Regions from separate parts of the Clostridium malenominatum genome, predicted to be linked through region 1. Evidence: a T-box and tRNA genes for the amino acid it is inferred to sense, from the RefSeq annotation. Region 1 holds a T-box; the other holds one or more tRNA genes.

What was found. The T-box of region 1 lies ahead of tyrS (tyrosine--tRNA ligase). A T-box ahead of a tRNA ligase gene usually reads a tRNA of that ligase, here a tRNA-Tyr.
Region 2: it has a tRNA-Tyr gene. The T-box ahead of tyrS (tyrosine--tRNA ligase) is inferred to sense a tRNA for this amino acid. The anticodon was not compared.

The regions. Positions count from the first base shown of each region.
Region 1 covers NZ_BAAACF010000001.1:1,002,470-1,018,583, reverse strand. Annotated here, with positions in the region: gene hypF (carbamoyltransferase HypF) at 1-2,095, opposite strand, end outside; gene ABDZ69_RS05060 (hypothetical protein) at 2,107-2,361, opposite strand; gene ABDZ69_RS05055 (hydrogenase maturation protease) at 2,365-2,829, opposite strand; gene ABDZ69_RS05050 (nickel-dependent hydrogenase large subunit) at 2,832-4,238, opposite strand; gene ABDZ69_RS05045 (hydrogenase small subunit) at 4,254-5,138, opposite strand; gene ABDZ69_RS05040 (cytochrome b5 domain-containing protein) at 5,128-5,595, opposite strand; T-box leader at 5,748-6,009, shown strand; gene tyrS (tyrosine--tRNA ligase) at 6,071-7,306, shown strand; gene ABDZ69_RS05030 (TIGR03943 family putative permease subunit) at 7,346-8,083, opposite strand; gene ABDZ69_RS05025 (permease) at 8,084-9,025, opposite strand; gene ABDZ69_RS05020 (GTP-binding protein) at 9,047-9,682, opposite strand; gene ABDZ69_RS05015 (CobW family GTP-binding protein) at 9,695-10,636, opposite strand; gene ABDZ69_RS05010 (DUF4358 domain-containing protein) at 10,863-11,609, shown strand; gene ABDZ69_RS05005 (MBOAT family O-acyltransferase) at 11,633-13,036, shown strand; gene ABDZ69_RS05000 (DHHW family protein) at 13,056-14,186, shown strand; gene ABDZ69_RS04995 (phosphoenolpyruvate hydrolase family protein) at 14,246-15,073, opposite strand; gene ABDZ69_RS04990 (Tm-1-like ATP-binding domain-containing protein) at 15,090-16,114, opposite strand, start outside.
Region 2 covers NZ_BAAACF010000003.1:344,683-360,796, reverse strand. Annotated here, with positions in the region: gene spoIID (stage II sporulation protein D) at 46-1,083, shown strand; gene ABDZ69_RS13570 (peptidoglycan DD-metalloendopeptidase family protein) at 1,234-1,956, shown strand; gene spoIIID (sporulation transcriptional regulator SpoIIID) at 2,067-2,321, shown strand; gene mreB (rod shape-determining protein) at 2,410-3,444, shown strand; gene yyaC (spore protease YyaC) at 3,471-3,998, opposite strand; gene ABDZ69_RS13550 (tRNA 2-thiocytidine biosynthesis TtcA family protein) at 4,059-4,778, opposite strand; tRNA gene ABDZ69_RS13545 (tRNA-Thr) at 5,016-5,090, shown strand; tRNA gene ABDZ69_RS13540 (tRNA-Tyr) at 5,096-5,180, shown strand; tRNA gene ABDZ69_RS13535 (tRNA-Thr) at 5,221-5,295, shown strand; tRNA gene ABDZ69_RS13530 (tRNA-Tyr) at 5,301-5,385, shown strand; SAM riboswitch class I at 5,496-5,597, shown strand; gene metK (methionine adenosyltransferase) at 5,670-6,845, shown strand; gene recD2 (SF1B family DNA helicase RecD2) at 6,949-9,165, shown strand; gene ABDZ69_RS13515 (hypothetical protein) at 9,194-10,225, shown strand; gene ABDZ69_RS13510 (ComF family protein) at 10,198-10,875, shown strand; gene hpf (ribosome hibernation-promoting factor, HPF/YfiA family) at 11,240-11,770, shown strand; gene ABDZ69_RS13500 (HAD hydrolase-like protein) at 11,807-12,583, opposite strand; gene secA (preprotein translocase subunit SecA) at 12,758-15,265, shown strand; one part of gene prfB (peptide chain release factor 2) at 15,282-15,359, shown strand; one part of gene prfB (peptide chain release factor 2) at 15,361-16,114, shown strand, end outside.

The DNA of each region.
Region 1 (16,114 bases):
CTTCCCTTATTGTGCAAGCCATTTCAACTGTCATATTTACAATGGTATTATGAAATCTAGCGCTTATCTTTGAAATATTTACTTCCTTTTGGATGTCATTTAATATATCCTTAAGCATGAAAGAGTAATCTAATATATGAGTTTTGTCTTTTTTCTCTATTAAATAAGTATAGCTTTCCTCAACATTTTCTTCTGTAATGCATTCAAGTTCAATAGCACCTTGCCCATCATAACTTGTACTCTCTCTTACTCCTAAAATAGAGGATACAGCATCAAATAATCTACCTACACTGGAGGTTTTATAGCAGTTTAAATTATGGTCTAGTGCAGAAAGCACATTGCTTATATCATTTCCAGAAGCTCTTTCAATTCTCTTTAATCCAAAACGTAGCACATCTTCATCTTTAAGATTTTTTAAATAACTTACCCCTATTTTCCATATATCTCTATTCGCAGAATCTGCTCCTTGAATTTTTGTATATTTAAAATGAGCTACTCTTTTAAACTCCCTTATACTTCCAATAAAAAATTCTCCTCCCCAAATATTTCCGTCAAGTCCTAATCCAGTACCATCGTATATTATCCCTATAGCATTATCTACTATACGATGCTCTAGCATACAACTTGCCATGTGAGCATGATGATGCTGAACAGGTAGTTTTGCTTCAACATCATTCAAACTTTTCCCATACAAGGTAGACATATAACTAGGATGCATGTCAAAAGCTATAACCTTTGGCTGAAACCCGAAAATATTTTTCATATTAGTTATAGATTTTATATATTCCTTATAGGCATTTAACTCTTTTAAATCTCCAAGATATTGACTCATATAAACAATTCCATCTAACGCAAAGGAAAAGTTGCTTTTCCCTTCTGCGCCACAGGCTAATATATTGTTTTTTATTTTTCTATCAACATAGTAAGGAGAATATCCCCTTCCCATTCTACTTATCATGACTTTTTCTTCTACTATTTTAACTACAGAATCATCAATTGGTGTGTTTATATCTCTATTATTAAATAAAAAAAAGTCTACTGCATTAGAGATATTTTTTAAAGCTCCTTCATTGGTGTATTCTGTTGGACATCCACTAATATTACCACTGGTCATAACAAGAGGTGGTAGTTCTTCTTTAAAGAGCAAATGATGCAACGGAGTGTAGGGAAGCATTACACCATATTTATTCATCCCTGGTGCAACCTCTTGGCATATATCATTACCCTTCTTTTTTGTTAAAAGCACTATAGGTCTTTTATTGCTAAGGAGAATTTCTTCTTCTCTTTTGCTAACTTCACAATATTCTTTAACTTGGTCAATATCCCTCATCATTAGGGCTAAAGGCTTGTGTTCTCTTTTCTTTCTATTCCTAATTTCTAAAACAGCTTCTTTATCGAAGGCATTACATATTATATGAAATCCCCCTATGCCTTTAATTCCTAAAATTTTTCCATCATTTAAAAGCCTTGCACATTCTTTTATTTCATCTAAACACTTTATGTTTTCTCCTTTACTATCAGTTAAAATAAGCTGGGGACCACATTCTATACAACATGTAGGTTGAGTATGAAATCTTCTTGTGTCAGGATTTTTGTATTCATCATTACATACTAAACACATTTGAAAATTATTCATAGTTGTATTACACCTATCATAAGGAAGAAGCTTTATTATGGAATATCTTGGGCCACACAAAGTACAGTTGGTAAAAGCATATCTATATCTTTTGGAATTTTTATTAAATATATCTTCTATGCACTGATCACATGTTGCAATATCAGGAAGAATAAACTTTGCTTTTATATTTGAAGTTATACTTTTTCTTATGACAAAGTCTTTATATTTCTCTATATCTTTTTCAGTTAATTCTACCTTTTGAATTTTGGCAAGCTTAGGAGGATTCTTTACAATCTCTATGAGGAATTGTTCTATTTTCTTTCTCATGCCTTCAGCATTAATAATTACAGAAGAATCACAATTGCTAACCCAACCTTTAATATCTAATTCCCTTGCCTTTTTATAAATATAAGGCCTAAAGCCTATTCCCTGAACAATTCCATGTATTTTTACTGTATAACCCACTTCATTGTTCATAATATTCATATCTATACTTTTTCTCCCTGAATTTTTTTAATAACAGCAGTAAGTTCATCCATATCTTCGTAACTTACTTTCACCTGAGTATTTTCATGTAAAACATCCTTATTTAAATCTAAAAGATGTTCTAAAAGATGTTTTTCAGTGATGTGACTTTGATGTCCAAATGAAATTTCTATTATATCCACTCTAGTTAAATTATTTTCGTCACAAATTTTTTTGATTTCACAAGAAATATTTTGCATTAAAAATGAGTCATGCACTCTTTACTCCCCCTTATGTATAGAATCCTTTAAAACTATATTCTGATATACCTGACTTTTTATATGATTAAATTTCTCTAAAAGCTCCTTGCTTAACTCCTCTCCATAATCAACATCAACACCCTCTATGCCAATAATATAGCCAGTTACATTTTGAAAATTATAGCTATTTAAAAGTTTTATTAAGCTTAATTGATGTTGAGAATAACCCTTTTCAAAAAAAATTTCCTTATTATTAATATCTAAAATAGAAATTTTGCCTGGTTCAATGCCATACAACGTACAATCTAAAATAAATATAAAATCTCCATTCTCTATAAAACTTAAAGAGTAGTCCGTATCAGTTTCCCCTAATATAACCTCAAATCCTAATCTCTCCAAATCACTTCTTAGTTCTTGGCCAATTAACACTCCAATAGCATCATCTTTCATTATCCTATTTCCTATAGCTAAAATCTTCTTGCCCATACCTACACCAACCTTATATTCATTGTAGAAGAATCCTTGGTTAAAACATGAGTTGCACAGGAAACACAGGGATCAAAGGATCTAACAATTCTTCCTATTTCAGTAGTATTCTTAGGATTATCCACATGGGTACCAATAAGTGCTTCCTCTAAAGCACCAAAAATTCCATTAGAATCCCTAGGGGATAAATTCCAAGTACTAGGCGTTATTATTGTATAATTTTTAATCTGATTTTCTTCAATATTTACATAATGTCCAAGAGAACCCCTTGTGGTATCTATAAAGGCATATCCTACGGCATTTTTAGTCAATGTATAGGCCTTATTAGTACTATCTTTAGGTATTATTTTATCTAAAAGCTGTAACATACTGTTTGCAATTTTTTTAGCTTCTAATACTCTTGATACAATTCTATTCATAGTTGAAATTCCTTCTCTATACTCTCCACTTATATACATTCTGGCCAAGGGTCCCACTTGCATTGCATATCCTTTATACCTTGGAGCTTTTATAAAGCTATATGCCCCCTCTTTAAAAGGATCTACCTCCCAATTATTATCCTGTATATTTAATGTATTCTCCTTTGCCTTATACCAAGCTTTATATATATTTTCATTTATATTTTTAATATCCAAAACCTCTCTCTTACCATTTATGATAACTCCGGGAGATACATAATAAATATCTTCACCATAATTGTCAAATAGTCCATAGGTCATTAAATTTTCAGGTCCTCTCCCTATATTAAAATAATCATTATAATAAGTTGATAATATAAAAACGTCCTCCATCATATTATTTTCAATAAAATCTCTAATTTCTGTAACCAAAGCCTTTACCTGAACAATTTTTTGAGCCGTTATATTAACGGTAACCCCTCCAGGAAAAACCCCGTGATTATGAGGAGCCTTTCCCCCTAAAACAGCTAATGCCTCGTGAGCTTTTCTACTATAATTTAAAGAGGAAAAATAGTTTTCTATAAGCCTCTCACTTTGTTTTTTGGGTATTCTAAAATCATCATGAGTAATTGAATATAGCGGATTTATATTAAATCCCTTAACATAATCAGGAAGAACATATTGATAAAAATGTCTTAAGTGGTTTTGCAAAAATTCACTTCCATGGAGTACATCTCTAATCATTTCTTCATTTCTGTCTGGGACAATATTATAAGCATTTTCAAGAGCCTTAGCAGAAGCCATAGAATGAGCTGTAGAACATATACCACAAATTCTTTCTGTAAAATAAATAGCATCAAGAGGAGATCTCCCTTTTAGCATCTTTTCAAATCCCCTAAAAAGCATACCCTGGCTTTCTACATCTACAATCTTATTGTTTTCTATATAAGCTGTTATCTGCAAATATCCACTTATTCTAGTAACTGGATTAATAACTACCTTATCTGCCACCTCATCCCCTCCAAATTAAATACTCACAAATGGCTCCATACCATCTGGAAAACCTTTAGACGCACATCCTATGCATGGAGTATTGTCTCCAATAGGCCAATTAACATAATCATTCCACTGTCTAGTAGGGCAATCCGTTTTTGTAACAGGTCCCCTACATCCTAATTTAAACATGCAGGTTCTTTCTCCCACTGACTTTGCAAATATTCTTTTTTCAAAGTAAGATCTTCTAGGGCAAATATCGTGTATGGTCGTTCTATAAAAATCAACAGGCCTTCTATCTTCATCAAGTTCTATATCCCCAAATAATATTAATTGAGCTATAGTTCCCATAATCCAGTCTGGGTGAGCTGGACAGCCTGGCACTCTTATAGCTTCACGATTTATTTCTTTTTTTAAATAATCAAAAACACTTATGCAACCAGTAGGATTTGGCTTTGCTGCTGAAATTCCACCATAGGAGGCACAAGTTCCTACAGCAAGTATATACTTTGCTTTAAGTGCAACTCTTTTTACTTCTTCCATTCCTGTTATCCCTTCCCCTTTATAATTAGCTACAATATTATAAACTCCATTATCCTTAGTTGATATAGCTCCATCCACTATAAGAATAAACTCCGTATCAAGGGTAGCTAGCAACTCTTCCTGAGCCTCTTCTCCCTGAGCCTTCATAATGCTATTGTTATATTTAAAGTTCACCATATCAGTTAAAAAATACTGCATATTTGGACCAGAGCCATCTAGTAAAGAAATTATATTTCCAGAGCATCCAGCAGCCTCAATCCATACTAAATTCATCTTTTTCTTATTTTTCATCTCTATTTGAGAAACTGCTCTCTTAACTAATTCTTTAGCAGTAGCGTATTTATTCTTTACTGCGGGACACATATTATTGAGCATTTTCACTGCTCCCTTCAGTTTTTAATATTCCAACCTGCTCTAGCCCTTTTAGAATTTGTTCTTTATTATGGCAAGCGTTTATTTCTTTAGTTAAATCCCTTCCAGCTTTAAGCCCAAAATGAGTTCCAGCTGCCCAAGCCGCATTATAAGTTACATCGTAAACTACACCATCAATAGCCACATAAGCTTTATTACCATTCTTGCCGTCATATTTTAAAAGCTCTTCTAAAGTAAAGCTTTGTTGCCTCATATTTTCATTTTTTCTATATATGTTGTCCATTTCATTAATGTTATACATAAAATTTTTTAGAACCTTAATTCTATACCGCTCCTCTTTAATCAAGCTGTCATAAAACATTTTTTCATAAATATTAAAGCTCATAAAGCTAATCTTTTTAAGTTGATATATGTTTTGCTCCATTCTATTTATCAACTCTTTATAACTCTTGAAATTCATGTATTCATTCTCCTATAAAATCTTATCTTTAAATAATATGAAAAAATTTATTTTAGTAGACCTATTTTCAAATTAGTAGTTTAAAATAAAAGCTTATACTTTAAATTTACTATTGACATTTCATCATGTTAATGCTAAACTACCAACCATACAACAAAACTGCGATGAGAAGAAGTAGAAATCATACGTTTTCAACAGAAAGCTACCGGTTGATGAGAGGGGCAGAAAACAGATTTTGAATACATCTCTGAGTGGCGCACTGAAAGGATTTATATCTTAGTAGGCTGTTGCCGGGTGCCACCGTTATATGGCTAGGGTATAAGCACTTTTGTGCCGTACCTGATGAGGTTTATACAGTGATGTGTAAATAAATTTGAGGTGGTAACACGTGAGCACAAGACTCCCGTCCTCTGCATAGAGCAGAGAACAGGGGTCTTTTTTATATTCAAATTAATTTTTAGAAAGGATGATAGTAATGAAAAGTGCACAAGAACAGTTTAAGATTATTATGAAAGGGGTAAACCAAGTTGTTAGTGACGAAAATTTAATGGGAAAGCTCCAAAAAAGCATTGAAGCGAATAGTCCTCTTGTAGTTAAGCTTGGACTTGATCCTTCTGCACCAGATATACATCTAGGCCATGCTGTTGTACTGCGTAAAATCAAGCAAATGCAGGACTTAGGGCATCGTGCAGTAATCATAATTGGAGATTTCACAGGCAAAATTGGGGACCCATCAGGTAAAAGCAAAACCCGTAAACCATTAACTACAGAGCAGGTGCTGGAAAATGCAAAAACCTATGAAGAACAGATTTTTAAAATACTTGATAGAAATAAGACTGATCTTAAATTTAATAGTCAGTGGTTGTCAAAACTGAATTTTGAAGACGTAATAAAACTTGCAGGGAAAGTTACTGTTGCTAGGATACTTGAAAGAGATGATTTTGAAAAAAGATATAAAAATAGCGAACCTATTGGACTACACGAATTTTTCTATCCATTAATGCAAGCCTATGATTCTGTGGAACTAAAAGCTGATATTGAAATGGGAGGCACAGACCAAACTTTTAATATTCTTATGGGACGTACGCTACAAAAGGATTTTGGTCAAGAGAGTCAAGTAGCCCTATTTATGCCATTGCTTGAAGGTACCGATGGCATTGAAAAAATGAGCAAAAGCCTTGGAAATTACATCGGTATATATGAAAATGCAGTTACAATTTATGAAAAAACTATGACTATTCCAGACAACCTTATTATTAAATACTTTGAACTGGCAACAGATATTCACCCAGATGAAGTTGAATTAATTAAGCTAGAACTTGAAAACCCAGAAACTAACCCTCGTGATGTTAAAATGCGCCTTGCAAAAGAGATAACAACTTTATATTGTGGTGCTAAGGAAGCAGAAATAGCTGAAGAACATTTTAAGACTGTATTCCAAAAAAATCTTATTCCTGAGGATATAGATGAATTTACCTTATCCCTTGATTGCTTTGCACAGGATGGAAAAATTGACCTTGTAAAGATCATCTCTAAGAGTGGAATTACTAAAAGTAACGGGGAAGCCAGAAGACTTATTACACAAAATGCTGTAAAAATAGATGGAGAAAAGTTTAATTCATTTACAATATCAGATACAAATAGTAGTTTTGTTATTCAGGTGGGTAAGTCAAAATTTATCAAAGTAAAGGCAGAAGAAGGAAGTGTTTAACTACCACTTCCCCCTTCTGACCCCTTTTATTAATAAATATTAAAAGTATATATATACATTATCAGGCCTATCTATTTTTTCTAACTTTTCAACTTTAATTGCAGGCAACTCAATTTCTTTGCCTGATGGCTCTTTATATAAAATTGATTCAATAACCCCCTCTATTCTCACCCATTCATCTGTTTTTAAATTTTCACTCTCCTCCCACTTGCTTACTAAACCTATAATTTGAGAATCTGCCGCACAACATGTCATAACCATTCTTCCTACAACAAATTCTCCCTGGTTTAACCCCTTGTCCTTAAATACGAATCCAGAAATACATACCCTTTTACCCTTATACTTTTCTATATTCTCTTCTATGGAATATAATCTTTCTAAATAATTATCATCATTAAATTCAATTAAGACTTCGTCATAAATATCTTCATTAGATGTACCCATTGATACACTTCTATTGATATTTATATTTACCCCTCTTTTATCTGCAATGCTTGAGGTTAATTCCATTTGAGATGAAGTCATTCCAATAACAAGGGTAGTCCAAAGTAAAATATAACTTTTATTAATCTTATTTCTTGTTTGCACCGTAAAGATTTTAGTAAACTGATATAGGGATAGTATTAGAAATACTCCCACGGAAAATTTCACATAAAGCATCATTCTTGGAGCAATATACATAGCTATCTTCCCTGTGTAAAATAAATAGTAAAAATAAAATGTAAAACCTGACAGTATAATGAACCATACTAACTCATGAAAATTAAATCTCTTCATCTATATCACTCCAAATCTACTCATAAAATTTACTATACATCCAATAATAAAAGATAAACCTAATGTATAGATTATTATTTTAGCCACATATCCCCTTTTAAAATTGCCCATAAGCATTAATGTATTCTTTATATCAAGCATAGGTCCTAAAACTAGAAATGCTATAATGGAACCCGTTGTAAACTGTGCTGAAAAAGTTTTAGCTATAAAAGCATCTGCTTCTGAACAAATAGATAGTAAAAATGCCAAAGCTATCATAATTATCACTGAATACACATTGTTTAATCCTATGGATTTTATTGAGTTTCGTGGTACCGTAATTTGAAACATGGAGGATATAAAAGCTCCAAATATTAAATATTTACTTATATCTTGAAACTCTATTATTGTGTGTTCTAGTATACTTTTGAACTTAGAATTGCCATATACTCTATCAAAACCACATCCACAAAGACATCCTCTTTCATTATCAAAGCTCTCTGTTTTTGCTGGATTCTCTTTATTATAGCTTCCGTAATCAATTAAAAAACCTATGGTAATTGCCACTAAAAACCCAAACATAGCCCTTAATAACACTATAATAGGCTTATCATAGAAGGCATAATAAGTGGACATCAAAACTACTGGATTTACTATTGGCACCGCTAACATAAAAGTTGTGGTAGCACCTGCAGGAACTCCCTTTTTCATAAGTCTTCTAGCAATAGGGACAATAGCACATTCACACACTGGAAATACCATTCCCATTAATCCAGCTCCAATATATCCTAAAATCTTATTTCTAGGAATAATTTTCTCTATAAACTCTTGTGATACAAAGATTTGAATTAATGCAGATACAAGGGAGCCTAATAATATAAATGGAATTGCTTCAATTATTATGCTTATAAATATAACAGAAAAATTTTTAAAATACTCAAAACCTAAGTTAATACCTTCCATATTTTTCTCCTATCATAATATTTATCTATAAACTATATTTTTAAAGAATATCCTCAGTTTTTTTAAAAAGCCTTCCTCTAATATTTTTTCTTTTTGGACCATAGCCTTTATTGATTCGCCTTTTTTAACTCCTATAATAATGGCATATGGGTTTATGGAATCAATCTTCTTATGGATTTTATCTATTTCTTCTTTTCCTACCTCATTTATGTTATTTATTAAAATTAAGTTGCTATACTCTACTGCTGGAAGTAAAAAGCCTCCCATATTATCTAAATAAAAATTAAACACCGAAGCTTCTGAAATATAGAAAATAGTAGTTATCTTGCAGTGTTTCTTTAAAGCTTTACTGTTAAATATATTTAAAGTTTCAATAAGATTTCTTGTTCCATTGTGTTCAATTATTACTCTATGTGGTCTATAAAGAGTTAGAGCATATTTAAGGTACTCTTCTGTTAAAGGTTTTTCTGCATCATATAATTTTATCTTCACCCTTTTATCTTCTATTATGGTCTTTTGTATTTCCCTAAGTCCTCTTTCACATTGAATTATAAGTACCTTCTCATTATCTACTAAAGTACTTTCTACTAATGCATTTATAAATGAAGTTTTACCAGAACCTAAAAAGCCTGTTACTATTTCAATATCTGTATTCATAATCTCTACCTACTATAAGAATAATTTTTTTAGATTTTCTTTATTTAAATTACTACCAATCACACATAGTCTCCCAGTATAATCAGCTTCTATCTTTTGTATTTGTATTTCATTGGGAACATAGTCAAACTGCACCCATTCCACCTTATTTTCCTGTAATATTCCTTTTGCCCTCAATACCTTTCCATACTTCTCCTCATCCTTTAATTCTCTTAAAATACTAGCCAACTTTTCTTTGTTATATATTTTTGGGGTTTCCATGCCAAAGGTTTGAAATACTTCACTGGCAGAGTGATTATTTCCTAATTTAAATCTTCCTTTATTTAAATTAACCTTTTCAAGTTCTAAATCTATCTTTTCTTTTTCTGCAGCATTTATTATCTTATCCCCTTTTATTTCATCCCAAGGTGTTGATATTATAATAGCCTCCCTATTTAACTTATTGATTTTTTCCATAATATCTGCTAATTCTTCTTTAGATAGGTTTTGGCTTCTACTTAAAACAATAGTTTTACCATTAGTTATTTGATTTTTGTAAAACTCACTGAAATTTTTAATGTACATATGAAATCTACTAACGTCTACAACGGTAATAACCATATTAAGTGTTACAATATTTTTTACTTCAGGTTGGTTTATAACAGATAATATTTCTGAAAGCTTTCCAACTCCAGAAGGTTCTATTATAATTCTTTCTGGATTATATTTAATGCACATCTCCTTTATTGCTTGTACAAAATTTCCTGAAACACTGCAACAAATGCACCCTGAATTTATTTCCTTTATATTTATTTTACTCTTAGCTAAAATGCTTCCATCGATACCTACTTCACCAAATTCATTTTCTATTATTACAATGTTTTCTTTAATAAAATTTTCTTTAATAAGCTTTTTAATAAGCATTGTTTTTCCTGCGCCTAAGAACCCAGAAATAATATCAACCTTCGTCTTCATTTTCTTACCTCACTTTATATAAAATTTTCCACATAATTATTATATTTAAAAAACAAAGTAAATGCAATTGATTTGCATTTACTCCTTATATTATACTAATATATATTGAATTAGCAGTTTAAATATTACTTATTTAATCCATTTAATCTTTTAATAATTGAACTATGGAATTTTATTTCCGTAATAATTTATAGGAAAAATAAAACATCATAAGGAGGGCATATAAATGCTAAGAAAAAAAATACTAATAATTCTTTCAACTATTTTAATTATTACATCTGTTGGTTGTGGTAATAAATCAAAAGATGCAGGTAACGTAAACGATAATCAAAGTGTTGTGGAAGAAAACATTGAAAAAGAGGATGAGGATACAAAACCTGAAGATAACTCTACTGCAGATGAAACTACTAAACCTGAAAAACCCGTAGAGTCTGTGACTAAACCTGAAACTACTAAGCCGGAAACTTCTAAACCTGAAGTAGCTAAACCTGAGACCCCTAAACCACAACCACCAAAACAGGAAACGGTAAAGCCAACCGCTCCAAAACCTGAAGAAAAACCAACTCCAAAGCCTGAAGAAAAGTCCGTAGCAACGAAAGACATTGCAGATAAGATAGTAAAGGATTTGGAATTTCCAGCTACTTTAGAAATGGATGAAGAACGTGCTAAAGAATTTTATGCTTTAGACACCACCTTAGTTTCTGAATTTGCAATTTATCAAGCTATGATGAATGTAAAAAGTGACGAAGTATCAGTATTTAAGGTAAAAGATAAAAAGAATATTGAAAAAGTAAAAGAAGGTATATTAAAAAGACAGGAGCAATTAACAAATGTGTGGAAACAATATCTCCCTGACCAGTATGAAAAGGTACAAAATTATATTATCTTAGAGAAGGATAACTATATAATGTACTGTATTTCCGATAATCAAGAAAAAGCAGAGGAAATTTTTAATAGTTTCTTTAGTAAATAAGCTATTGCTCAAGGAGATTTACTATGGTATTTAGCAGCCTATTATTTCTATTTTTATTTTTACCAAGTGTAATTTTAGTTTACTATGTTGCACCCAAAAGATTTCGAAATTTAATATTATTTCTAGCTAGTCTTATTTTTTACGCCTGGGGAGAACCCGTATATATAGTAATTATGATTTTTTCCTCTCTGGTAGATTATACTTGTGGAATTGTCATAGATAGTCGTCGAGAGGAAAAGGCTATAGCTAAAACCATGCTACTTTTATCTATATTCATTAATTTAGGGCTTCTAGGTTTTTTTAAGTACTATAGGTTTCTTATAGGAAGCATTAATGACTTATTTGGTGTTTCCTTAAGAAATTTCAATGTTACAATGCCTATAGGTATTTCCTTTTATACCTTTCAAACCATGTCCTATACCATTGACGTTTATAGAGGAAAATTCCCTGCGCAAAAGAATATTATAGACTACGGAACCTATGTTAGTCTATTCTCCCAGCTAGTTGCAGGGCCAATTGTTTTATATGATACTATAGCATATCAGTTGAAAAACCGAAAGGAAAGTCTAGCTGACTTCGGACAAGGCTTAGAAAGGTTCATAATTGGTCTTGGGAAAAAGGTTTTAATAGCAAATAATATAGGAGTTCTGTGGAATGAGATTCAAAGTATGCCAGAAGAACTGACTATTGTGACAGCATGGATAGGAATCCTCTCCTTTGCTTTCCAAATATATTTTGATTTTAGCGGATATTCAGATATGGCTATTGGCCTTGGTAAGATCTTTGGTTTTGATTTTCCTGAAAACTTCAAGTACCCCTATACCTCAAAAAGCATAACTGATTTTTGGAGAAGATGGCATATATCTTTAGGTACTTGGTTTAAGGATTATGTATACATCCCCTTAGGTGGAAGCCGCTGCACTAAGCCAAGGTTTTATAGAAATTTATTTATAGTATGGTTTCTTACAGGGTTATGGCATGGTGCAAGCTGGAACTTTATATTATGGGGACTTTATTTCGGTATTATAATCCTTCTAGAAAAAACCCTATTGCTTAAAGTTTTAAAAAGAGTGCCAAAAGCTCTATGTCATATTTATTCCCTTCTACTCATTTTAGTGGGCTGGGTATTATTTTATTTTGAAAGCTTACCTAAGGGCATTAATTATTTAAAAGCTATGTTTGGCCTATCACCTATAGACTTTATAAATTCAAGGTGCATATACCTTTTATATAATTATGCAATTATTTTATTTATTGCAGCCCTAGCATCAACTCCTATTATACATAAGTTTATATATAGGTTGAAAATTAAATGGGAAGGATTTTACCATTTTGCTTCTATATCTTTTATTACTATGATTATGTTTCTTTCAACAGCATATTTAGTTGATGCCACTTATAATCCTTTCTTATACTTTAGATTCTAGGCAAAAGGAGGTATGCTAAATGAAAGTATATAGGATAATTTTAAGCTTCATAATTATGCTGTTCTTAGGAACTATGGCTATAATAAACTTTACCTTTCCTGATAGGGAGTTTTCTGAGGAAGAAAATAGAATGCTTAAGGGAAAGCCAACCTTTTCATGGGAAACCTTAAAGAACGGTAAATTTACCAAAGAATATGAAGCATATATTACGGATCAATTTCCCTTTAGGGATTTTTGGGTAGAAGTTAAAGCCTCTTCAGAAAGATTGCTGCAAAAGAGAGATAATAATGGAGTGTATTTAGGGAAAGACGGATATTTGCTTCAAAAGGTAGATAAAGTAGATGAAGAAATTTTAAATAAAAACCTCCAGGCAATAAATATGTTTGGGAAGAACAATACAGGGAATAAAATATATTTTCTTTTGGCTCCAAATTCAGTAGAGATATTAAAGAATAAACTCCCTCCCTTTGCAAGTTCTGAGAATCAATTATATATAATAAATTCTGTACAGAATAAACTAGATTCTTCTATTAGTTTCATTGATGGCTATAAAGCTCTTTCAGAGCATAAAAATGAATATATATATTATAAAACAGATCATCATTGGACTTCTTTTGGCGCTTACTATGCTTATAATTATTTAGGTAGTAAAATGGGATATACCCCTTTGGCAATAGAGGATTTTAACGTGGAAAAGGTAACAGATGAGTTTTATGGAACACTATATTCTAAAGGAAATTATAGGACTGCCAGTTCAGATTCCATTCATATATTTAAACCGAAAAAAGAGCCTTCATATACTGTGGAATATCTAGATACAAATACCTCCAGCCATAGTCTATATGAATTCAAACACCTAAATAGCAAGGACAAGTATTCCCTGTTTCTTGATGGCAATCACGCTCTTACCGTTATAAAAACTGATATTAATAAAGATAAGAAGCTTCTTGTTATTAAGGATTCCTATGCTCACAGCCTTATACCTTTCCTAACTAACAACTATGGTGAAATTCACGTCATGGATCTTAGGTATTTTAATATGAGTGTAGGAAATTACATGAAAGAAAATAATATAGAGGAAGTTTTGCTAGTTTATAATATTTTATCCTTTGTAGAAGATAGTTCCATAATGAATTTAAAGTTTAAGTAGTATCTTAACCTTAAATAGAAAAAGCGATAGGTCTCTAAAACCTTTCGCTTTTTCTCTATTTATTTCTTAATATTTTTAAATGCTTCAGTTTGATTTTTTATACCAACCTCAGTGGCAAACCTTTCTATACTAGATGCTCCAAAGAAGCCTTCAACACCATGAGTTTTTGACATTATATATTGAGCATCCTCAGGCTCTGCTATTGGTCCACCGTGACATAAAACTATAATATCTGGATTTACCGACTTACTAGCATCGCATATCTCCTGTACTTTTACAACACAATCATCCAATGTAAGTGCTGTTTTAGCACCGATGGTTCCTTTAGTTGTTAGCCCCATATGTGCTACTAATATATCTGCTCCGGCCTTTGCCATGGCAATAGCTTGTTCTTTATCAAATACATATGGTGAAGTTACTAGATCTAATTCATGGGCTTTTCTTATCATTTCAACTTCTAAACCATATCCCATTCCCGTTTCTTCAAGGTTTTGTCTAAAAACTCCATCAATAAGTCCAACCGTTGGGAAGTTTTGCACTCCTGCAAATCCCTGTTCTTTAAGCTCTTTTAAAAACACTTCCATTACTCTAAATGGATCTGTTCCACAAACCCCTGCTAATACAGGAGTATCTTTAACAACAGGCAACACTTCTCTACCCATTTCAACTACAATTTGGTTAGCATCCCCGTAGGATAATAAACCTGCAAGGGACCCTCTTCCTGCCATTCTATATTTTCCTGAGTTATATATTATAATTAAATCTACTCCACCAGCTTCAGCACTTTTAGCAGAAATACCTGCCCCAGCACCTGCTCCTAAAATTATTTTCCCTGATTTAATTTCCTCTTTCAATCTATTTAAAACTTCACTACGTGATTTTGCCATTTAAAATCCCTCCTAACTATTTTTCATTTAATAATTGAACTAATTTTTCCGCAGCAGTAATCGAGAATTCTTCGTCATTAATATTTGTATTTATCTCTATAATCTCTACTAATGGATTAGTTATATTTTCTTTCAATGTCTTAAATAACATAGCGTCTTCGTTAGCTCCATAAAATTGCTGCCCTTCTGAATCTAAAAGAGAAACCCCTTTCAGTGGTAAAAGTAAGGCTGTTTTTCTTTGAGCCATGTTCAACTTCTCAGCAATTACTAAACCTAACTGTCTATTTTCTTCTACTGTAGTTCTCATTAATGTCACCGTTGGATTATGTTTATATAAATTACGTCCTGTATATTTGCTTGGAACAGAGGATATAGGGCCAAAGTTAACCATATCTAATGCCCCAACGGAAACAACTTGAGGTATTTTATTAAGTACAGCCGCTTCAAGTCTATCTTCCCCTGCTGCCATATTTCCACCAAATAATTGATCACACCATTCCGTTGTTGTAATATCTAAAACCCCTTCTATATAGCCGTCCCTTATTAGGCTTTCCATAGCTCTTCCACCAGTTCCTGTGGCGTGGAATATTAAAACCTCGTACCCAAGCTTTTCTAAATATTCTCTAGATTTATTTATACATGGAGTTGTAACACCAAACATAGTTGCTGCAATTAGAGGCTTTTTGTTTAAAGTAGTTTTATTTTCAAACTTAACCATACCAGCTATTGCAAAGGCAGCATTAGTAAAAATTTTTGTGGAAATAGAATTTAACCCTGCCACGTCCACAATGGATGGATACATAAATATATCACTAGTTCCTACATACATAGATACATCTCCAGCTGCAACAGTAGATACCATAACCTTAGGCACCCCTATTGGAAGGGCTCTCATTCCAGGAGTAACAATTGAAGTACCTCCACTTCCTCCAAAGGAAAGAATTCCATCAAATTTTCCTTCTGAATAAAGCTTTGGCAATAGCTTTTCCATTCCTCGTGCTAAAGTATCGGTGGCTAATGCTCTATCTTTTTTAGCTGCAA
Region 2 (16,114 bases), on a different contig from region 1:
ATATTTATAAAGAAATAACTTAAGCTTAAAAAGGAGAAAACCTCTATGAAAAAAAATAATACATTTTTTTATTTATGCACGTTATTAATAACGGTTTTTTTATTTATTACCTTCACTACTATATTTTCATATTTTATGCTAAGGGAAGGTAATAAAGCTTCAGCTATAAAAGAGTTTGAAGTAAAGGAGCAAGAAATAACTTTAAAAACAAGAGATAAGCTAAAAATAAGGGTATACAGAACAAAAACTAAAACCATAGAAGAAATGGACATAGAAGAATATATTAAAGGAGTAGTGGCAGCGGAAATGCCGGCAGAATTTAACATTGAAGCTTTAAAGGCTCAAGCGGTAGCAGCGAGAACTTATGCCTTAGCCCATATGGAGTCTGTTGGAGGAAATGGATGTGGACAAATTAATGAAGGTGATATCTGTGATACAGTACATTGTCAAGCCTATATATCTAAGGAAGATAGATTTAAGGCATGGCCTGAAAGTAAAGGAAATGAGTATTGGAGTAAAATTGAAGAGGCTGTTTTAAAAACAAAAGAAGAAGTAATTGTATATAACAACAGTATAGCTAAGGATATATATTACTTTGCTGTAAGTGGTGGAAAAACTGAAAGCTCAGAAGAGGTGTTTTCCCAATCGGTTCCTTATTTGCAAAGCGTAGAAAGCACTGGAGAAGAAGTTGCCCCAAAGTTTACATCAAGTTTAAGATATACTAATGCTAACTTTGTTAAGATGATTAATAGCTATTACCCCAACTCAATTACCTCTTCTAGTAATTTGAAAAATAATATTAAAATAAAAAATAGAACTTCAGCAGGCGGAGTAAAGGAATTACAAATAGGCAAAACCACAATAACTGGAACAAAATTTAGAAGTATTATGGGACTGAACTCTACTAATTTTAGTTTTGTTTTTAATGGAAACACTGTAGAGATAATATGTAAGGGATATGGGCATGGGGTAGGAATGAGTCAATGGGGAGCAAATTCTTTGGGGAAAAATGGGAAGGACTATAAATATATAATAAGTCACTATTATAAAGGTGTTCAAATAGGAAAATACACGGAATTATAGAAAATAAGCTGTCAACTAAACATTAGTCGACAGCTTCTTTTCTTTTAAGTCAAAATAAGTAAAAAAATATAGAAATAAATAGAAATAAATTTATATAAAATATGTATTTTTTACTATGTACTGGACAAACTACAAAAAGGAGGTGTTCATATGGATAAAAAATTCTCTAAAAGATTTTCAAACTTTATTAAAAGGGAGGGGTTTTATGTAATATTATTCCTATGCCTATGCATTTTAGCTACGGTAGCAGTTTTTGTATCTAGGAATACAGGAAAAGGGAACTTATCATCTAAGGATCCTAATATTGTAAATGATACAGGAATAGAAATAGGTGAAATTACAGAAAAACCTTATGAAGATTTTGATAATGCTCTTCAAGTTAGAAATGACAAAGATCGAGCTGAGGTAACTGAGAATAAAACAGAAGAGGATAAAGTTTCAGAAGTTACTACAACTGTAAGCACAAAGTTTATAAAACCGGTAGAAGGAATTTTAGCAAGAGCTTACTCTGAAGAGCCAGTATTTTGGAAATCCACTAATAGCTATAGACCAAACTTTGGTATGGATATAAAATGCGAAGTTGGCAAACCAGTAATGGCTGTTATGGAAGGTAAAGTAGAAAGTATTGAAAATGATAGCATAGATGGAGTGCAAGTTATTATAAACCATCAAAATGGACTAAAAACCATTTATGCTAACTTGGATTCAAAAGTATCAATAAGCAAAGGTCAAAATGTAAAAAGAGGAACTAAAATAGGAAGTGTAGGAAAAACTACTATAAGAGCATCCTATGAAAGTTACGGAGATCATTTGCACTTTGCTGTAATGAATAATAATGAATTCGTAAATCCATCAAAATACATACAGTATTAAGGTAAAGACTAGCCATTTTCCTCATTTACATGAGGAAATGGCTTACCAAATGTAATTTAAGATTGTGTAAAAGCATATTTATAAATAGATAAGATTAAGGAGGCAGCACTTTGAAGGACTATATTGAGGAAAGAGTATTGGAAGTAGCAAATTATATAATAAGCTCAAAAGCTACTATTAGAAAAACAGCAAAGGTATTTGGAGTAAGTAAAAGCACAGTTCATAAAGATATGACTGAGAGATTACCGAAAATAAATCCCGAAATTGCCAATGAAGCCAAAATTATAATGGATTACAATAAATCTGAAAGACATATAAGAGGTGGAAAAGCTACCAAAATGAAGTACAAGACTATTGAAGGATAGACACATTCCTATTATAATTGAATTATATGGTATTGATAAGGAATAATTCAATAAAAATATAACGAAAGAGTAGGAGTGAATAATAGGGATGTTTTTCTTCAATATTGGAACAGATATGGGGATAGATTTAGGAACTGCAACAGTGTTAGTGTTCATAAAAGGAAAAGGTGTTGTATTAAAGGATCCTTCAGTGGTGGCTATAGATAAAAGCAAAAATAAAGTTTTAGCCGTTGGGGAAGAAGCTAGGCAAATGATAGGTAGAACTCCAGGTAACATAGTGGCAATAAGGCCACTAAAAGATGGAGTTATATCAGACTATGATCTAACAGAAAAAATGCTTAAGTATTTTATAAGAAAAGTGTGTGGAAAAAGAAAGATTGTATCACCAAGAGTTGTAGTATGTATTCCTTGTGAAGCTACAGGAGTTGAAAAAAGAGCCGTAATAGATGCTGCAAAAAATGCAGGAGCTAAAAAAGTATTTCTAATTGAAGAGCCTTTAGCGGCGGCTATTGGGTCAGGCCTTGACATAACAAAGGCTAGTGGAAGTATGGTAATAGATATAGGAGGAGGAACTACAGACATTGCTGTTATATCCTTAGGAGGAATAGTTGTTAGAGCTTCTATAAAAATAGCTGGAGATAAGTTTGATGAAGCTATAATAAGATACATAAGGAAAAAACATAAGTTAATGATAGGAGAAAGAACAGCAGAGGATTTAAAAATTAATATTGGCTCAGCTTATAAAAGAGATGAAGAAATAAGTATGGAAATAAGAGGAAGAGATTTAGTTACGGGCCTTCCTAAAAATATAACAGTGTCTTCTGAAGAGATGAGAGAGGCTTTAAGTGAGCCAGTAAATGCTATAGCAGAATGCACACATTCGGTATTGGAAAAAACTCCACCTGAACTAGCAGCTGATATAGCAGATAAAGGTATTGTAATGACTGGTGGGGGAGCTTTATTAAATGGTCTTGATAAACTCATACAAGAAGTTACAAAGGTTCCTGTCTATGTAGCAGAAGATGCAGTTTCATGTGTGGCTTTAGGTACAGGTAAGGTTTTAGATTTTGTGGATAAGCTAGACTTAAGTATGACAAACGATGATATAAACTTAATGAATTAATAATGAATTAACAAAAAGCAAAGTGATTAACTCTTTGCTTTTTTTGATTCATATCCAAGAAATAGTGCTTGTGTTATTGCGTTAGCTAGCTTGAATATAAAATCTAATCTTATTCTAGTATTGCTAAATATATTATTTTCCGAAGAATCTACGATTGCTATTATAGAGGATTCACCTACAGGAGGGAGTTTTTTGCCAACGCCTTTCCCAGGTTGAATTGGACAATCTCTTGCATGTATTTCACCTATATTATTCTCATGACCTAGGCAGGCATCTATGGCAATAATCTTTGCATTAGGGTGAGCATATTTAATTTCTGTTAGTTTCCTATCAATATTTAAAGCATGTATAGGATCGGAGATTGTTCCATATATAGGAAGAGGGAAATTCTTTTCGGTTAAAAATGTACCTACTAATGGACCTAAGCTATCTCCTATACATCTATCAGTACCTATACATACTATAACTGTATTAACATCAACATAATTGCATATAAAATTGCCTATCTTATAAAAACAAGCCTGGTCTTTATAATGTGCTCGAATTATATTCAAATAGCCACACCTCCCTAATAATGTATATGAGAGAGGGTGGCTTAATATTAATATAATTAACTAAAACTTACTTTTGTCCCAAATATTTAGCTGTTCTATGTTCATCAAAGCTCCTAGTAGATGGTCTTTTAATCCGGGAATGTCCTTCTCTAGTGCATAGGTTAAATCCTTCATGTATTGTCTTTTAGTAAGTCCATTTGCAGGACAAGGATTGTGTATTATAGGAAACTCATATTTTGCTGCAGTGCTTTTAATTTCTAATTCATCTATATACACCATAGGTCTTATGACGGTTATATCTTTTCTGCTTAAATAGGTTTTAGGTGAGAAACTATTTATTCTGCCTTCATAGAACATAGACATCAATAGAGTTTCTATAGCATCATTTTTATGATGACCTAAGGCTATTTTAGTGCAACCTAGATCTTTTGCTTTTTCATTTAATACTCCTCTTCTTAAATTAGCACATAAAGAGCAAGGATTTTTTTCTTTTCTAATATCAAAAACTATTTCTTTAATATTAGATTCTATCAAATAAAATGGAACATTTAGTTCATTGCATAACTTTTCTAATGGTGAGAAATCTGCACCTGTTTTAGGATCAATAGTAATAACAATTAATTCAAAGGGTTCTGGAGAAAAAGTTCTATACCTACTTAACAAATGTAGTAAAGTAAGACTATCTTTACCTCCAGATAAGCCTATTGCAACTTTGTCCCCACTTTCTATTAATTTAAAATCATTTACAGCTCTTCTTAATTTGCTTAGAAGTTTTTGCATAGTTATCTCCTTATCAGCTTTCGAATATTCTACTAGCATTATAATATAAAGTTATAAACAAATAAAGAATATAATTATATTAAATGCATTAATTTGAAGAAATGTGAAGGAAATAAGAGTAATATAGAGTAATAATCGTTACATTGCCCATAATGGCTGTTTTCGAGGTTGAATTTTATTAAATAAGAATGTATACTATTGCTTGTTAACAAATTAAGAATATTAATAATGAAATGTGCTGGCATGGCTCAACGGTAGAGCAGCTGACTTGTAATCAGCAGGTTGTAGGTTCGATTCCTATTGCCAGCTCCACAAATGGAAGTGTTCCCGAGTGGCTAAAGGGGGCAGACTGTAAATCTGTTGGTAGTACCTTCGATGGTTCGAATCCATCCACTTCCACCAATTTTAATTAATATTTTTAGATTGTTAAGTTATTAAATATGCTGGCATGGCTCAACGGTAGAGCAGCTGACTTGTAATCAGCAGGTTGTAGGTTCGATTCCTATTGCCAGCTCCATATATGGAAGTGTTCCCGAGTGGCTAAAGGGGGCAGACTGTAAATCTGTTGGTAGTACCTTCGATGGTTCGAATCCATCCACTTCCACCAAAAAAAGACACTGTTGATAGTGTCTTTTTTATTTTGATTAAGTAAAAAATTCCCCGTTGACACGGTAATGAGGTTATGCTATAGTTTTTAGAGTAAAATAGAATAAAAAGCTCTTATCAAGAGAGGTGGAGGGAAATGGGCCCTATGAAACCCGGCAACCAGCTATTATGCTAAGGTGCCAATTCCAGCAGATAATATCTGCAAGATAAGAGAAAAGGAACATTGTTACCTCTTCTTATCGAAGGGGTTTTATTTTTATAAAAATTAAATTGGAGGGTAAAAAGATGAGAAAATTGTTTACTTCAGAATCAGTAACAGAAGGGCATCCAGATAAGATATGTGATCAGATTTCTGACTCGGTGTTAGATGCTATACTTGAAAAAGATCCTAAAGGAAGAGTAGCTTGTGAAACTACAGTAACTACAGGGATGGTTTTAGTTGTTGGAGAGATAACAACTAATTGTTATGTAGACATTCCTAAAATTGTTAGAGAAACTATAGAATCCATAGGTTACACAAGAGCTAAATATGGCTTCGATAGTGATACTTGTGCTATATTAACATCAATTAATGAACAATCACCAGACATTGCCATGGGAGTAAATGAATCCTTAGAATCTAAAAAAGGAGAAAAGGATGTAGAAGAAGCTATAGGTGCTGGAGACCAAGGTATGATGTTTGGATTTGCTACAAATGAAACTCCGGAATATATGCCAATGCCAATAGCTACTGCTCACAAACTTGCTAGAAAGTTATCAGAAGTTAGAAAAGATGGTACACTTTCATACTTAAGACCAGACGGAAAAACTCAGGTTACGGTAGAGTATGAAGATGGAAAGCCAGTTAGAATAGACACTATAGTAGTATCTACCCAACATAGTCCAGAGGTTACTAGGGAAGAGATAGAAAAAGATATACTAAAATACGTAGTTAATGAAGTGGTTCCTCAAGAACTCCTAGACGAAAATACAAAATACTATATAAATCCAACGGGAAGATTCGTTGTAGGTGGACCTCAAGGAGATGCTGGCTTAACAGGAAGAAAAATAATAGTTGATACCTATGGAGGATATGGAAGACACGGTGGTGGAGCTTTCTCAGGAAAAGATCCTACAAAGGTTGATAGATCCGCAGCCTATGCAGCAAGATGGGTAGCTAAAAATCTAGTTGCCGCTGGAGTGGCAGATAAAATAGAAATCCAATTAGCTTATGCTATAGGAGTTGCAAGACCAGTTTCTATTGCTGTAGATACTTTTGAAACAGGAAAAATATCAGATGATAAAATAGTAGATATAATAAACAAAACATTTGATTTAAGACCTGCGGCTATAATTAATTATTTAGATTTAAGAAAACCTATTTACAAGCAAACTGCTGCATATGGTCACTTTGGAAGAACAGATTTAGATCTTCCATGGGAAAGATTAGATAAAGTTGAAGAAATAAAAAAATATTTATAAAATATACGAAAAAAAGGAGGGGTTTTAAATAACCTCTCTTTTGTTTGTATAAGGAAATAATATGGTATAATATAAATTAAATTAACAATTTAGGAGAGGTTTTATGGCAGAGATACAGGGAAGTGTGGAAGCTATTGTTTTTAAAAATGATGAAAATGGATATGTGGTAGCTAGGATAAAAGAAAAAAATAAACTAATAACCATTACGGGATGTATACCCTATATAATTGAGGGCCAAGAATTAAATCTAATAGGGGAATGGGTCACTCACCCTCAATTTGGGGAGCAATTTAAAGTTGACATTAGTGAGGAAAGCTTGCCAAATACAACAAAGGGTATAGAAAGATATCTAGCTTCAGGAGTAATATCTGGCATAGGACCTGTAACTGCGAAAAAAATGGTAGAAATTTTTGGAGAGGAAACCTTTAATGTTTTAGAAAATAATATTGAAAGGTTAAAAGAAATAGAAGGCATAGGAGATAAAAAAATAGCTACTATCCAGGAATCCTTTAATAAACAAAGAGAGCTAAAAAATGTAATGATGTTCTTCCAAAATTACGGAGTAACCACTAATCAATGTTTAAAAATATATAAGAAATACAAAAATGATTCTATAAGAATAGTTAAGGAAAATCCATATATTTTAACAGAAGATATAGCTGGCTTTGGCTTTAAAACTTCTGATAAGATTGCTCGTAATTTAGGGATAGAATTAAACTCTCCTTTTAGAATTAGCTCTGGAATAAAATATATTATAAATCAGTTTTGTGGTTTAGGTAATACCTGTATGCCATATAATAGACTTGTAAAAGAAGCCATAGAAATTCTTGGAGTTGCTGAGGAACACATAAAAGAAAGCTTAATATATAATGCTTATGAAGGTAAGATTAAAATAGAAGAATGTAATGGAGAACAATATGTTTTTACCATACCCTATTTTTATTGTGAGTTAGGTGTAACAAAAAAAATTCTTACACTTTCTTTGTGTAACTTTAATAAACTAGAAATAGATGTGGATGATGAAATTAATAAATTTGAAAAAGATAATCAAATTAAATTTGCACCCTCTCAGAAGGAAGCTATAAAAGGAGCTTTAATAAGTGGGATAGAGATAATTACAGGGGGGCCAGGTACAGGAAAAACTACTATAATAAATTGTATAAGCCAAATATTTGAAAAGTATGGTATGACAGTTTTTATGGCAGCACCTACAGGAAGAGCTGCAAAAAGAATGAGTGAAGCTACAGGAAAGGAAGCCAAAACCATACATAGATTATTGGAGATGGGTATGAGTGAAGAAGAGGAGCTTTTTACAAAAACAGAGGAGTCTCCCTTGCAGTGTGACGTTATAATTGTAGATGAAGCCTCTATGATAGATATACTACTAATGCACAATTTATTAAAGGCCATATCACTAGGTACAAGACTCATAATAGTGGGAGATGTAGACCAGCTTCCCTCTGTAGGTCCTGGTAATGTTTTAAGAGATTTAATTGAAAGTAATTGTGTAAAGGTAGTAAAATTGAAAGATATATTCAGGCAATCCTCGAAAAGTATGATAACCCTTAATGCTCATAAAATTAATAATGGTGAAATGCCAGTACTAAATGAAAAGGATAAGGACTTCTATTTTATAAATGGTGAAGAGGGAACAGTAATTCTAGACACCATAGTAGGACTTATAGATAAGAGACTTCCAACCTTTAATAAAAGTTGGGATAAACTAAAACATATTCAAATATTAACTCCTATGAGAAAAGGAGTTTTAGGGGTAGACAATTTAAATGAAAAACTTCAACAGGTATTAAATCCTAAGTCGCCTAATAAGAAAGAAAAAGAATTTAGAGAAATGTTATTTAGAGTGGGCGACAAAGTTATGCAAATAAAAAATAACTATTCATTAAAGTGGAAAAGAATAGCTGGATTTGGGGAAAATGAAGGAATAGGTATATTTAACGGAGATATGGGCTATATAGAAGATATAGACGAAGAAAAAGATGTCATTACAGTAATTTTTGATGAAGAAAGAAAAGTTATATATGAAAGCATGTATTTAGATGAATTAGAATTAGCTTATGCTATAACCATACATAAAAGCCAGGGTAGTGAGTTCCCGGTGGTGGTAGTTCCAGCTTTTATGGGGCCGCCATTGCTTATGAATAGAAATTTACTATATACAGGTATAACTCGTGCAAAAAGTTTAGTTGTAATAGTAGGGTCTTTAAAGTCTATAAAGTTCATGATTGATAATAATAAAAGTTTTGAAAGATATTCCTTATTAAAATGGAGAATAGAAAACATCATGAATGCCGTAGATTAAAACTTAAATATATTGGAGTGTATAACGTATGTTTATAAATAAAATTCCTAAGTCTTATTCAGAAAGAGAAGGAATAGTTGAACAAATTTCAAATTGGGTATTTTCAGGAGAACAGTTTTTAAATATTGTAACTGTTCCTAACAATTCTTCTTTTGTTCTAACTAAGGCAATAGCGAACTTTTTAAGCTTAAATAAAAAAGTTTTATATATAACCAATGAAAAAGAAGAGAGTATTGATTTATTTAGAAATTTAAAAAGAAGAGCTATACCAAGAAACTATGGTTATTTAAGAAATGCAGCTATAGAAATTAATAAAAATTTAATAGTGTGTAATTGTGAAAATGCTTTAAGATTAAGAAATAAGTATGATTTGGTAATTTATGATGATATACGAAGCTTACCTATATATAACAAGTATGAAATTATTGATATAATGGCTAAATGTTCTTCGGATAATGGGAAATTAATTTCCTATTCCATAGAAGGAATTTTCAATAAGAAAAGAGAAATAAATCTTCCTGTTATGGAAAGTGCATTGCCATTGGTAGAACCTAGAGTAATAACTACTAAAATAGATTTAAATACAGATATACCCTATACTATTTATGAATATTTAAAATGGTGGCTTAAGCTGGAAAAGAGAGTGGTAATATATGTTCCTGATGAAGAAAGTGTAACCAATGTTTGTAATTATATAAGCAAGTATTGCAAAGGTCTAGCGAATAATATAATTTCCTACTATAAGAGTGAAAGGGATGAAAAGCCTTTATTAACCTTCAATAAATACAATAAAGGTATATTAGTAACAAATGATTTAAAGGAAAAATTAAGAGGAGTTTACAGGGGAAGAGAAGTCAATGAGATGATATTTTTTGCAAATAATAGTTTGTTTGATTATAGAAAGCTTGCATATCTTTGTGGTGAAGAAGCCATAAATAATATGAAAAGCAAAGAAATTATATTTGTAGCCAATGAAGAAACAGAACATATGGATAGGGCAAAAAATATTATAAGAAATTTCAATAAGGAAGCTTGGGAGATGGGATTATTAAATATTTAAAAGATATATTTGATAATGTACTCTCTGTACTTTTTAGTGAAGAAGAACAATGCCCTTTGTGTGAAAAAGTTGTAGAGAAAACTTCTCTTTGTCTTGCATGTAGGAATAAAATCGACTCCATTAATGAAGTCTTTGTAATAAGTGGAGAGGAATATAGTTTTAAAGGATATAGTGTAGGAGTTTATTCAAATGCTATGGTTGGAATGATTAAAAGATTTAAATATAGTAGAGATTTTCAGTGTGGAAGAGCTTTAGGAGAACTGTTAAAAGAAAAAATTTTACACATTAATATAGAGTCTCCTATATTAACCTTTGTGCCTATGAGTAGTAAATCCTATAAAAAAAGAGGATATAATCAAAGTGAATATTTAGCAAAGGTTGTTGGAAGAGAATTAAATATCCCTGTGGTTAACACTCTATACAAGTGCAAGGAAACTTTAGATCAGATTGGATTAAATGGAAGTGAAAGATGGAGTAATGTTGATGATTCCTTTAAGTTAAATGAAGGAATTAAAATTAAGAATAGGAAAATAATAATAATAGATGATGTAATTACAACAGGTGCTACTGCCTATAATTGTGGAAAAGAGTTAATGAAAAATGGAGCAAAGGAAATAAATATATTGACTGTTGCCAAAAGTAATGTATAATAGTTATGTTAAGTTAGGTTTGTGATTGAAAATCGATGCCAGTCGCAGGCGAAACGATCCACGTAAGTTAAATAAAATGTTTAATGAGCATGGTGCGGCTTAGAGGTAAGTCCTGCCGTTGAGATTATATACGAGAGGGTAAGTAGTGAGAGGTTAATTCCGAGTAGCAAAAGCTCCAGCAGGCGGGTGTGGGGGAAAAAATCAGGTCAACTAACTTAAAATGTAGAGTTCTTATGTAGATAAGAACTCTATTTTTTTAAAGATTTTGATAATTTAACTTGTAATTTAACTCAAATCATATTAAAATTATAGTAACACAATAAACATTACTTTATAAATTTTAGAGTAGAGAGGGGCTGGAAGTATGAAAATTACAGTGACTGGTAAAAATATTGAGATTACAAACGCATTAAGAAATATAGTAGAGAAGAAGTTAGAGAAACTCGAAAAATATTTTAATCCAAATGTAGAAGCCCATGCTACATTAAGTGTACAAAAAAATACTCAAAGAATAGAAGTAACAATTCCTTTTAATGGAGTTATATTAAGAGGAGAAGAGTCAACAGACGACATGTATGCTTCATTAGATTTAGTTTTAGATAAGCTTGAGAGACAAATAAGAAAGCAAAAAACTAAATTACAAAAAAGGTTATATGGAGATTCATTGAGATTTCAATCAATTCCAGATGATGATATTAAAAATATAAATGAACCTAAAATAGTTAAAACTAAGAAGTTCCCAATGAAACCTATGTCAGATGAAGAAGCAGTACTTCAAATGGAACTTTTAGGACATAACTTCTTTGTATATGAAAATGCAGAAAGTGGAGAAGTTAATGTAATCTATAAAAGAAAAGACGGAAACTACGGTCTTATTGAACAAGATTTTGAATAATTAACATAGAATGAAACATATACAGAAAGAGGAGATTTAAATCTCCTCTTTTAAATTTAAAAAATACGACAAATTATTAAGGTTATCTACTACTAAATTTATATCAAAGGAGGAATCTATGTAATCCTCCTTTGAGTATTTTTCATTTAAAACAAGAACCATTTGGCAGCCGGCTTTCTCGCATTGTAAATAGTCATTTCTAATTTTGCAAGTTACAAGCACTGTTTCCTTAGGGTCTATATTAAACTTTTTAAATAAATATGTAACATCATAACTTGGAGGGGAATCAGGTATTATTAATCTAGTTCTATATGAAGATTTTATATATCTTAAGTTGCAATTTTCATTGCACATTACGCATTTATCGAATCTATTAGTACAAAGAATCGATGAAAAAATTATTGGTATATTATTAAAATGACTTAAGGCATTTAAATATTCCTTAGACATATTACTTGTGTTTACAATAATTAAATTAGGATTTGCAAAATCTATTTTGATATTACTTATATAAAAGTCATGAAAATCCATAGTAGTACTTATAGGGTATATAGTTAAGTTAGTGTAGAGGGTTTTGCAGTAACTTAGCATGAGATAAGATGGTGTTAAAACATTGTTAAAATCATAGTTTATATTAAGGTTCTTAATCATGTTAGAGAGAGTTTTTCTGCTAAAGTCCGGATTTAATGTGAAGAAATACCTTCTGTGGACAGGAATTTTATTTATAAATTTAACCCACTCTTCTTGTTTTTGTGGCGAGCTACATAGAATATCCTCAAATATAAAAAGGTAATTATTATACTTAGATATCATAAAACCACTCCTAAACTGTTATACTTTAATTATAAGGCTTATCTATTAACATTGTAAAATATTATTTAACAAATTGTGCATTAACCATGTATTAAGTTGAACCCAAATAAATTAAATGATATAATCTATAAGAATAAGTATTTTTAGAAAATAAAATTAGTGAGGATGAAAAAAATGAGGTTATTTGAGAAGATATTTGGCACATATAGTGATAGAGAAATAAAAAGAATAATTCCATTAGTAGATAAAATTGATGCTCTAGATTCAAAAATGCAGGGACTTACAGATGAAGAATTAAGAGCAAAAACTAATGAATTTAGAGAAAGACTAGCTAGTGGTGAGACCTTGGACGATATTTTAGTTGAAGCTTTTGCCGTTGTAAGAGAAGCTGCCTGGAGAGTCATAGGGTTAAAGCACTACAGAGAGCAGTTAATGGGAGGAATTGTTCTTCATCAAGGAAGAATAGCTGAAATGAAAACTGGTGAAGGTAAAACATTAGTTGCAACCTTACCTGCATATTTGAATGGCCTTTCCGAAAAGGGAGTTCATATTGTTACAGTTAACGACTATTTGGCTAAGAGAGATAGAGAACTTATGGGACCAATTCATGAGTTTCTAGGACTTAGAGTAGGCGTTATTTTGCATGAGCTAGATCAAACTGAAAGACAGCAGGCTTATAGATGTGATATTACTTATGGAACTAATAGTGAGTTTGGATTTGACTACTTAAGAGACAATATGGTTATATACAAAGAAGAAAAAGTACAAAGAGGGCTAAACTTTGCCATCGTAGACGAAGTTGACTCTATATTGATAGATGAAGCTAGAACTCCTCTTATAATATCAGGTCAAGGAGAAAAATCCACAGAGTTTTATAGAGTGGCAGATTATTTTGCAAAATCTTTATTAAAAGAAAGAGACTTTACTGTAGATGAAAAGGCTAATGCTGTAATATTGACAGATGATGGAATAGTTAAAGCGGAGGAATTCTTTAAAGTAGAAAACTATGCAGATTCAGATAACATGGAAATACAGCATCACGTAGTTCAAGCATTAAAAGCCAACTATACTATGAAGGTTGATAAGGATTATATAGTTAGAGAAGGCGAAATAATGATAGTAGACGAATTTACAGGTAGAGTTATGGAAGGTAGAAGATATAGTGATGGTCTTCACCAAGCCATAGAAGCTAAAGAAGGAGTTAAAGTAGAAAGAGAATCTAAAACTTTAGCAACTATAACCTACCAAAATTACTTTAGAATGTTCAGTAAATTATCAGGTATGACTGGTACTGCGCTAACAGAAGAAAATGAATTTAGAGAAATCTATGGTCTAGATGTAATTGTTATTCCAACTCATAGACCAGTTGTAAGAATAGACCAACCAGATTTAGTTTATAAAACAGCTAAAGGCAAATATAAAGCCATTGTAGAAGAAATAGCAGAAACTTATAAAAAGGGTCAGCCAGTGCTAGTAGGTACAGTAAGTATAGAAAAATCAGAGCTTATATCTGAAATGTTAAAGAAAAAGGGAGTTAAGCACCAGGTTTTAAATGCTAAGTACCATGAAAAGGAAGCGGAGATAGTTTCTCATGCTGGTGAATACGGAACAGTCACTATAGCAACTAATATGGCTGGTCGTGGTACGGATATTAAGCTAGGCGAAGGTGTTGTAGAAGTAGGAGGCCTTAAGATAATAGGTACCGAGAGACATGAATCAAGGAGAATTGATAACCAGTTAAGAGGACGTTCAGGACGTCAAGGAGATCCTGGAGAATCAAGATTCTACGTTTCATTAGAAGATGACTTAATGAGAATATTCGGTTCAGATAAGTTAAAGGGAGTAGTTGAAAAATTAGGACTTGGAGACGATGAAGCTATTGAAAGTAAAATGGTAAGCGGTGCCATAGAAAATGCACAAAAGAAGGTTGAAGGTAATAACTTTGATATAAGAAAAACTTTGATTCAATACGATGATGTAATAAATCAACAAAGAGAAATAATTTACAAACAAAGATCAGAAGTTCTTGCAGGTGAAGACTTAAAAGATCAAGTACAAGATATGATTAGAGATGTGGTTTATTCTGTTGTAGATTCTCATATATCAGGGATAGCAGAAGAATTTGAAAAAGAATTAGAAAACTTAATAACCTTCCTTGAAGATATTTATCTTCCTAAGGATTATGTAACGGTAGAACAACTTTCTAAATTAACAAATGAAGAAATAAAAGAAAAATTACTTACTATAGCTCAGAATATGTATATAGATAAAGAAGAAGACTTTGGAACTGAGCAAATGAGAGAAATAGAAAGAGTTATACTTTTAAGAGTTGTTGATACTAAGTGGATGGATCACATAGATAATATGGATCATTTAAAGCAAGGTATTGGACTTAGAGCTTACAAACAACAAGACCCAGTTCAAGCTTATCAGTTCGAAGGAAGTCAGATGTTTGAAGAGATGATTTATAATATTAAAGTAGATACTATAAAATATCTTTTCAGAGTTCAGATACAAAGTGCGCCAGAAAGAGAAAGAGTAGCAAAGGAAACAGCGACAAACCATAGTGATGATTCACTTAAAAAAGAACCTGTAAGAAAAGAAAACAAAATAGGAAGAAATGATCCTTGTTCATGTGGAAGTGGCAGAAAATATAAAAACTGCTGCGGAAGAGAAGCTTAATAGGAGTTGAGTAAAAATGTTTATAGAATTGGATTTAACCATTGGTGAATTAAATTCTTTAGAATTAATCCTTAAAGAAATTGGGGATTCACTTTGACATCGATAAAATAAAACTAAAAATAGAAGAATTGCAAAATAAAATGGGAGAATCTGATTTTTGGAATGACTTAAAAAGGGCACAAGAGGTTACCCAAGAAGAGAAATTCCTAAAGGAGAGATTGAGTAAGTTTTATGGATTTCAATCGAGAATTGAGGATGGAAAAATATTATGTGATTTAACTAGAGAAGAAGAGGATGCTTCTTCTCTAGATGAACTGTTAAAAGAAGTGAAAAGCTTAAAAGAAGATGTGGACAATTTTAGAATAGAAGTTCTACTCAGTGGAGAGTATGATAGAAACAATGCTATATTAACTCTCCATTCAGGAGTTGGTGGTACCGATGCACAAGACTGGACAGAGATGCTTCTGAGAATGTATAGTAGGTGGGCTGACAAAAAAGGCTACACTATAGAAACCTTGGATTTGATTTCGGGAGATGAGGCAGGTATAAAAGGAGCAACCCTAAAAATAAGTGGAGATTTTGCTTATGGATATTTAAAAGCTGAAAAAGGGATTCATAGACTTGTAAGAATATCGCCTTTTAATGCAAATGGCAAAAGACAAACTTCCTTTGCTTCCTTAGAAGTATTACCAGAACTTACTGAAAGCCAAGACATAGAAATAAGACCTGAAGATTTAAAGATGGATACTTATAGGGCAGGAGGAGCTGGTGGGCAGCATGTTAATAAAACAGAATCTGCCGTGAGAATAACTCACTTGCCTACAGGTATAATCGTTCAGTGCCAAAATG